2 regions of the Streptomyces ficellus genome follow, and region 2 is predicted to be linked to the other one. Evidence: riboswitches for the same ligand, from Rfam matches in the RefSeq annotation. Region 2 holds a riboswitch; the other holds the start of a gene.

Region 1 (4,408 bases), 4.2 Mb from region 2:
CGGCCCTTCGCCGTGTCCGTCAGGCGCCCCGCTCATCAGGCGCCCTGTCCGTCAGGCGTCGTACTCGTCCAGCGGCGGGCAGGAGCACACCAGGTTCCGGTCGCCGAACGCGCCGTCGATCCGGCGCACCGGCGGCCAGTACTTGTCGGAGGCGACGACCCCGGCCGGGAACACCGCATCCTCCCGGCTGTACGCGTGCGTCCACTCGCCGCCCAGCGCGGCCGCCGTGTGCGGGGCGTTGCGCAGCGGGTTGTCGTCCGCGGGCCACTCGCCCGACGCGACCTTCTCGATCTCACCGCGGATCGCGATCATCGTGTCGCAGAACCGGTCGAGCTCGGTCAGGTCCTCGCTCTCGGTCGGCTCGATCATCAGGGTGCCGGCCACCGGGAACGACATGGTCGGGGCGTGGAAGCCGTAGTCGATCAGACGCTTGGCGATGTCGTCGACGCTGACGCCGGTCGCCTTGGAGATCGGGCGCAGGTCCACGATGCACTCGTGGGCGACGAGCCCGGCCGGGCCGGTGTAGAGCACCGGGTAGTGCGGCTCCAGGCGCTTGGCGATGTAGTTGGCCGCGAGGACGGCGACCTGCGTGGCGCGCTTGAGGCCCTCGCCGCCCATGAGCCGGACGTACGCCCAGGAGATCGGCAGGATGCCGGCCGAGCCCCACGGGGCGGCCGAGATCGGGCCGACCCCGGTGTCCGGGCCCGCGCTCGGCTGGAGCGGGTGGTTGGGCAGGTAGGGGGCGAGGTGCTCGCGCACGCCGACCGGGCCGACGCCGGGGCCACCGCCGCCGTGCGGGATGCAGAACGTCTTGTGCAGGTTCAGGTGCGAGACGTCGCCGCCGAACTCGCCGGGCTTCGCCAGGCCGACCAGCGCGTTGAGGTTGGCGCCGTCGACGTACACCTGGCCGCCGGCCTCGTGGACCTGGGCGCAGATGTCCGCGACGTGCTCCTCGAACACGCCGTGCGTGGACGGGTAGGTGATCATCAGGACGGACAGCTGGTCGCGGTACTGCTCGATCTTGGCGCGCAGGTCCTCGACGTCGATCTCGCCGTCGTCGGCGGTCTTGACGACCACGACCTTCATCCCGGCCATCACGGCGCTGGCGGCGTTGGTGCCGTGCGCGGAGGACGGGATCAGGCAGATGGTGCGCTGCGTGTCGCCGTTGGCGCGGTGGTACGCGCGGACGGCGAGCAGGCCGGCCAGCTCGCCCTGCGAACCCGCGTTGGGCTGGATGGAGACCTTGTCGTAGCCGGTGACCTCGGCGAGGCGCTCCTCCAGCTCACGGATCAGGGTCAGATAGCCCTGGGCCTGGTCGACCGGCGCGAAGGGGTGGATCTGGCCGAACTCGGGCCAGGTCACCGGCTCCATCTCGGTGGTCGCGTTCAGCTTCATGGTGCAGGAGCCGAGCGGGATCATGCCGCGGTCGAGCGCGTAGTCCCGGTCGGCGAGCCTGCGCAGGTAGCGCAGCATCGCCGTCTCGGAGCGGTGGGCGTGGAAGACGGGGTGGGTGAGGTACGCGTCGGAGCGCAGGCTCGCCTCGGGCAGCACCTCGCCCGCGGCGGCGTCCAGCGCCTCGATGTCGCCCCGCACGCCGAACGCGTCCCACACGGCCACGATCTGGGCGCGGGCGGTGGTCTCGTCGCAGGCGGCGGAGACGTGGTCGGCGTCGACGAGACGGAGGTTGACCCCGTTCTCGCGGGCGGCGGCGACGGCCTCGGCGGCCCGGCCGGGTACGCGGACGGTGACGGTGTCGAAGAAGGTGTCGTGGACGACGTCCACGCCGCCCGCGCGGAGCCCGTCGGCGAGCACGACGGCGTAGCGGTGGACGCGCTGGGCGATCTGCTGGAGTCCGTCGGGGCCGTGGTAGACGGCGTACATGCCGGCCATGACGGCGAGCAGCACCTGTGCGGTGCAGATGTTGCTGGTGGCCTTCTCCCGGCGGATGTGCTGCTCACGCGTCTGGAGCGCCAGGCGGTACGCCTTGTTGCCGTCGGCGTCGACGGAGACGCCGACGAGCCGGCCCGGAAGGCTGCGGGCGAACGTGTCGCGGACGGCCATGTAGCCGGCGTGCGGACCGCCGAAGCCCATGGGGACGCCGAAGCGCTGGGTGGTGCCGACCGCGATGTCGGCGCCCAGCTCGCCCGGCGAGGTGAGGAGGGTCAGCGCCAGCAGGTCGGCGGAGACGGTCACGATGGCGCCCAGCTCGTGGGCCTGGTCGATGACCGGCTTGATGTCGCGTACGGCACCGGAGGCACCGGGGTACTGGAGCAGCACACCGAAGACGCCGCGCTCGGCGATCTCGGCGGGGATGCCGTCGCTCAGGTCGGCGACGACGACCTCGACACCGGTCGGCTCGGCGCGGGTCTCGATGACGGCGATGGTCTGGGGCAGGGCGTCGGCGTCGATCAGGAAGACGCCCTTCTTGACCTTGCCGACGCGGCGGGCCAGCGACATGGCCTCGGCGGCGGCGGTGCCCTCGTCCAGCAGCGAGGCGCCGGAGGTCGGCAGCCCGGTGAGGTCGGCGACCATGGTCTGGAAGTTGAGCAGCGCCTCCAGGCGGCCCTGCGAGATCTCCGGCTGGTACGGCGTGTACGCGGTGTACCAGGCGGGGTTCTCCATGACGTTGCGCAGGATGACCGGCGGCGTGAACGTGCCGTGGTAGCCGAGGCCGATCATCGGGGCCAGCACCTGGTTGCGGTCGGCGAGGGAGCGCAGTTCGGCGAGGACCTCGGCCTCGGTGCGCGCGCCGGGCAGCCCGAGGGCCTCGGCGCTCTTGATCACATCCGGCACCGCGGCAGCCGTGAGCTCGTCGAGCGAACCGTAGCCGACCTGCGCCAGCATCTTGGCGCGGGCCTCCTCGTCGGGCCCGATGTGCCGCTGCTCGAACGGGATGCCCTGTTCGAGTACGGAGAGCGGAATGCGGTTGGCGGTCATGGCGGGGGCCTCCTGGTCGATACGACCTGCGAGGGGCACCACGGCGCGGGTGCCCGGACGGCCTCCCCCTCTGTCATCTCAACCTGAGAGCTTCACCGGACCTCCCCGAGGGGCGGGCCGGCTTTCACCGTCGGTGAGAGCGGATGCCGTCCGACGCCCGCCCTGCTTTCCAGAGTGACCTCGTCCGTGCGGTACCGGGTGCCTGAGAGATTCCGGGGAGGATTTGCTCCTTCGGCGCCTCCGAAAGGTTTCTCCGGAGGACTCTCCCGCACGGGGTCAGCGGCCATTTGCCAGCCTACCAGCGAGGTCCCCGCCCCATCCCTCGAGTGGCCGACGTCACCGATGTGCACTTTCGTAGTGTTGACAGAGCGGTTGCGACCAGTTGGAGGGACCGTGCAGACCGACATCGATCCGCGCAGCCTGATCGGCCGCAAAGCCTTCGACCGCAACGGCCACAAGATCGGCACCATCGACGAGGTGTACCTGGACGACGCGACCGGCGTCCCGGAGTGGGCCGCGGTGCGCACGGGCCTCTTCAGCCGCGACGCCTTCGTCCCGCTGGAGCCCAGCGACCTCGCGGACGACGGCCTCCACGTCCCGTACGAACGGGCCCTGATCAAGGACGCCCCCGACTTCGGGGTCGGCCGCCACCTGTCCCCCGAGCAGGAGCTCCAGCTCTACCACCACTACGGGCTCGCGCTCCCCCCGCCTCCCTCCTCGGACCGTGACTTCGGCAGGCTCGCCGGCCAGGAGGACTGACCCGGCACGAGGGGCAGCGGGTCGGACGGCTCCAGGTCCGGATCACCGGCCCTGAACGTCCGCACCCGCCCGGGCTGCGACGACCCGGGCTCCTCGAACCGGACGGTGACCCGCCCCAGGCCGCTGCCCTGCACCCACCCCGGCCCGTACTCCGCGTGCCGCACGTCCTGGCCGGCCATCCACGTCCGCGCTTCCCCGTCACCCGCGACGGCACTCGGCTCCTGCGCGCCGCCGGTTCCTACCGCGGCACCGGCCACGCGGCCCCCCTCAGCCGCGTCCACCGCGTCCCCCGCAACCGCCTCCGGCCCCACCGGCGCGCCCGCCCCACCCGGACCCGCCCCTGCCGGGTCGGCCCCGGCGGCCACTCCTGCCGGCGCACCCCGCTCCGCCTCGGCCTGCTCCGCCTCCGCCCGCTCCGCGGCGGCCTGGGCGAACAGGTCCTCCTGCGTGAAGTCCGCGAGCCCCGTGACGCCCACACCCAGCAGGCGGACGCCACCGGTGGTGTCCACCGACTCCAGCAGCCGTGCCGCCGCCTCCCGCACCACCACCGGGTCGTCCGTCGGACCGCGCAGGGTCTCGGACCGGGTCAGCGTCGAGAAGTCGTACCTCCGCACCTTGAGCACCACCGTCCGCCCCGAGCGCCCCGCTGCGCGCAAGCGCCGCACGCACCGCTCGGCCAGCCGCTCCACCTCCGTGCGCACCCGCACCCGGT
Region 2 (4,408 bases):
AGAAGTTGATCTTCATGCCGTGGGTCAGGTGACCGCCGTGGGCCAGGTTCAGGCCCATGATCGTTTCGCCCGGCTTGAGCAGCGCGAACATCGCGGCGGCGTTGGCCTGGGCGCCCGAGTGCGGCTGGACGTTGGCGTGCTCGGCCCCGAAGAGCTCCTTGATGCGGTCGATGGCGATCTGCTCGACCACGTCGACGTGCTCGCAGCCGCCGTAGTAGCGGCGGCCGGGGTAGCCCTCGGCGTACTTGTTGGTCAGGACGGAGCCCTGCGCCTCCATGACCGCGACCGGGGCGAAGTTCTCCGAGGCGATCATCTCGAGGGTGGACTGCTGACGGTGGAGCTCGGCGTCGACGGCGGCGGCGACGTCCGGGTCCAGCTCGTGGAGAGGGGTGTTCAGAAGCGACATCGGAGAGGGTCCTTAGCTGCCGGAGAACGCGGTGTACTCGTCGGCGGAGAGCAGGTCCTTCGGCTCCTCCGCGACACGAACCTTGAAGAGCCAGCCGCCCTCGAACGGGGCGGTGTTCACCAGCGACGGGTCGTCGACGACGTCCTGGTTGGCCTCGACGACCTCGCCGGTCACCGGGGAGTACAGGTCGCTGACCGACTTGGTCGACTCCAGCTCACCACAGGTCTCACCCGCGGTCACCGTGTCACCGACCTCGGGGAGCTGCACGTACACGACGTCGCCGAGGGCGTTCGCCGCGTGCTCCGTGATGCCGACCGCCGACACGCCGTCCTCGGCGGCCGACAGCCACTCGTGCTCCTTGCTGTAGCGAAGCTGCTGGGGGTTGCTCATGACGCAAATTCTCCTGTACGCGGGGGAGTGCTGGTGCACGGGGTGGACGGGGTGGACGGACGGGTGGTGCGGGCGGTCACTTCTGGCGCTTGTAGAAGGGAAGCGCAACGACCTCGTACGGCTCATGAGTACCGCGGATGTCGACGCCGACCCCCTCGGTGCCCGGCGCGGCGTGCGCGGCGTCCACGTACGCCATGGCGATCGGCCGGCCCAGGGTCGGCGACGGGGCGCCCGAGGTGACCTCGCCGATCACCTTGCCGTCCGCGACCACGGACATCCCGGCGCGCGGCACCCGGCGGCCCTCGGCGATCAGGCCCACCAGCTTGCGCGGCGGGGCGATCTGCGCCCGCTCGGCGGCGGCCGTGAGGGCCTCCCGGCCGGTGAAGTCGCCCTCCTTCTCGAACTTGACCACCCGGCCCAGCCCCGCGTCGAACGGGGTCAGGGCCGTCGTCAGCTCGTGCCCGTACAGCGGCATGCCCGCCTCCAGGCGCAGCGTGTCGCGGCAGGACAGCCCGCACGGGATCAGGCCCACCGGGGCGCCCGCCTCCAGCAGCGCCCGCCACAGCTGCTCGGCGTGCCGCGGCTCCACGAACAGCTCGAAGCCGTCCTCGCCCGTGTAACCCGTACGGGCGATCAGCGCGGGGACGCCCGCGACCGTGCCGGGCAGACCGGCGTAGTACTTCAGCCCGTCCAGGTCGGCGTCGGTCAGCGACTTCAGGATGCCGGGCGACTCCGGGCCCTGGACGGCGAGCAGCGCGTACGCGTCGCGGTCGTCGCGCACGACGGTGTCGAAACCGCCGGCGCGGGCGGTGAGGGCGTCCAGCACGATCTGCGCGTTGGAGGCGTTGGCGACGACCATGTACTCGGTCTCGCCGAGCCGGTACACGATCAGGTCGTCGAGGATGCCGCCGTCCTCCTGGCAGATCATCGTGTAGCGGGCGCGGCCGACGCCGACGCTGCCGATGTTGCCGACGAGCGCGAAGTTCAGGAAGTCCGCTGCCTGCGGCCCTGTGACGGTGATCTCACCCATGTGGGAGAGGTCGAAGAGTCCGGCCTTCGTACGGACGGCGTTGTGCTCGTCGCGCTCGCTCCCGTACCGCAGCGGCATGTCCCAGCCCGCGAAGTCGGTCATGGTCGCGCCCAGCGCACGATGCACGGCATCGAGGGCGGTCAGGCGGGGGGCAGTGCTCATGGATGTGGCTCCCAGGTCCCAGGGCGGGCATGGCTCGAAGACGATCCTCCCCATCTGTCATCGGAACCTGAGAGGTTCACCGTGACCTCGGCGTACGCCGTACGCGCGGTCCTCGGCTTGCACCTTGGGTGGAGCCGCCGGGGCGGCCCGCTTTTCAGATCTGCCTCATCCACGCGGTACGGGGCCTGAGAGATTCAAGGGAGGAACTTGCTCCTTCGGCGCCCGGGCGGACCCGGAACTCTCCCGCGCGGATTCAAGCGGCCGGTATGCGGTTGTGGCGCACGAATGTGCGTCGGCGCGCACATCATTGCACGCGGTGTCCCCTCGGCAAATCGCTTGTGACTTATTACCCTTTCTTTACACTTCTTGGGCAAGGGTCGGGTCAACCGACCCAGGGATCCGGCAGGGGTTCTAGCAGGGGGAGTAGCGATGACGTTGCAGCACAGCGGGGCGTACGCGACCACCACGGGAGTGCCCGCACAGCCCGGTCTGCCCGCGCGCGGCCGGGCGGCCGCGACGCCCGCCCTGCCGGTCGTGCGCGACCTGCGGGACCGGGACGGGCGCTGCCCCCGGGCGCTGACCTTCGCGCCCGGCGACCTGGTGGTCGTCTCGGGCCTGCCCGGCAGCGGCAAGTCCACCCTGATCGCCCGGACGGCCCAGGGCCTCGGCATCGACTCGCAGGACGCCCGGGAGCGCTGGGAGCGCCGCGTGCCCGGCCTCCTGCCGTACGCGGTCTACCGCCCCCTCGTCCGGCTCGCCCACTACGGGGGCCTGTGGCGCACGCTGCGCTCCGGGCGGAGCGTCGTCGTCCACGACTGCGGCACCCAGGCCTGGGTGCGGCGCTGGCTCGCCCGGGAGGCCGCCCGGCGGGGCCGCGCCCTGCACCTGGTCCTGCTGGACGTCACCCCCGGCACCGCCCGGGAGGGCCAGCGCGAGCGGGGCCGCGGCGTGTCCGGGTACGCCTTCGGACGGCACCGCCGCGCGGTGGGGCGCCTGGTGCGGGACGCGCAGCGGGGCGTCGTGCCGCGCGGGTGCGCGTCAGCGGTCCTGCTGGACCGGCCCGCCGCGTCCGCGCTCACCCGGATCGCGTTCCCCTGATCCGCCGCCCCGCGGCCCCGCGTTAGGGTGCTGCGGGCAGCGACAGGCACACGCGGGGAAGGACCAGGAGCACCAGTGGACACTGCATGGCCGGGCAACGAGCTCGAAGAGGTGCTCGCCGCCTCGCTCGGCAACCCCGCGGCCGGCGGCCGCCTCGTCGAGGTCCTGGGCCGCAGCCACGTCTGGGTGCCCCTGCCGAACGGCGGCGCACCCGACAGCCGCGACCTGGACCTGCCCACCCTGGACCTCGACGGGCAGGTCTACGTGCCGGTCTTCAGCTCCGAGGCCCAGTTCGTCGCCTGCGCCGGCGCCCACATGCCCTACGCGGTCGCCCCGGCCGTCGAGTTCGCCCGCGGCCTGCCGCCCCAGGTCGGCATCGCCGTGAACCCCGGCGGCGCCGTCGGCGCCCCACTGCCCCCGCTCGTGGTCGCCGAGCTCTGCCGCGCCGGACGCACCCCGCTCGACGGCCCGGCCAGCGGCGGCCGGGTGCGGCTGTTCGAGCCGGACTGGCAGGAGGACCCGGTCGGCCTGCTGTCCGCCGCCTCCGCCGAGTTCGACGCCACCGGCACGGTGCTGACCGCGCGCCGCTGCCTCGCGAGCGTCGAGGGCGACAGCCCGTCCCTCTTCATCGGCGTGCAGCTCTCCTCCTGGGAGGGCGCCGAGCGCAACGTACCCATGGACGCCCTCGGCCGGGCGCTGGGGCGGGCCCAGGCGGCGGTGCCGTGGCCGGTCAACCTGGTGCTGCTCGACGTCGCACAGGACCCGGTGGCCGACTGGATGCTGGAGAAGGTGCGGCCCTTCTACCGGCGCGGGCACGCATAAGCTGGTCGGGTGGACGGAAGAGGGGCGGGACCCAGGGTGAGCGCGTCAGGCACCGCGGCGGCCGGAGCGGCGGCCGGACAGGTCGAGCACATGCTGAGCCAGGTGACGCCCGGGCGCCACGACACCTACGAGGCACTCCTGCACGCCCTCGCCGAGGGCCGGCTGTGGATGCTCCTCTGGCACGGCCGGGCCGGCTCGCCCGACGCCCAGTACGGCAACATGGAGGTCGACGGCCTCGGGTACGCCCCCTGCGTCACCTCCGCCCAGGAGCTCGCCGTCTCCGGCTGGAACCGCGCCCACGAGGTCGTCGCCGGCCGTGACATCGCCCGCGCCCTCTACCCCGACCACTGGGGCGTCTGGCTCAACCCGCACGCCCCGGGCGGCGGGGTCGGCATCCCGTGGCCCGACCTGCGCCGGATCGCCACCGGCCTCGACCGGATGCCCGCGGGCCCGCTGAAGCTGTCCGAACCGGGCATCCAGCTCCCGCAGTTCTACGCCCT

Evidence for each region. A riboswitch is a leader RNA that binds a small molecule or an ion and turns the genes downstream of it on or off. The one in region 2 is predicted to bind glycine.
Region 1: another riboswitch for glycine. It lies ahead of gcvP (aminomethyl-transferring glycine dehydrogenase); the one in region 2 lies ahead of gcvT (glycine cleavage system aminomethyltransferase GcvT).

What each region holds. Positions count from the first base shown of each region.
Region 1 is NZ_CP034279.1:6,266,565-6,270,972, reverse strand. Features, by position in the region: gene gcvP (aminomethyl-transferring glycine dehydrogenase) at 52-2,937, opposite strand; glycine riboswitch at 3,117-3,216, opposite strand; gene EIZ62_RS28125 (PRC-barrel domain-containing protein) at 3,331-3,696, shown strand; gene EIZ62_RS28120 (DNA polymerase IV) at 3,624-4,408, opposite strand, start outside.
Region 2 is NZ_CP034279.1:2,107,464-2,111,871, reverse strand. Features, by position in the region: gene glyA (serine hydroxymethyltransferase) at 1-406, opposite strand, end outside; gene gcvH (glycine cleavage system protein GcvH) at 419-796, opposite strand; gene gcvT (glycine cleavage system aminomethyltransferase GcvT) at 873-1,988, opposite strand; glycine riboswitch at 2,153-2,244, opposite strand; gene EIZ62_RS09045 (AAA family ATPase) at 2,418-3,086, shown strand; gene EIZ62_RS09040 (enhanced serine sensitivity protein SseB) at 3,162-3,908, shown strand; gene EIZ62_RS09035 (enhanced serine sensitivity protein SseB C-terminal domain-containing protein) at 3,945-4,408, shown strand, end outside.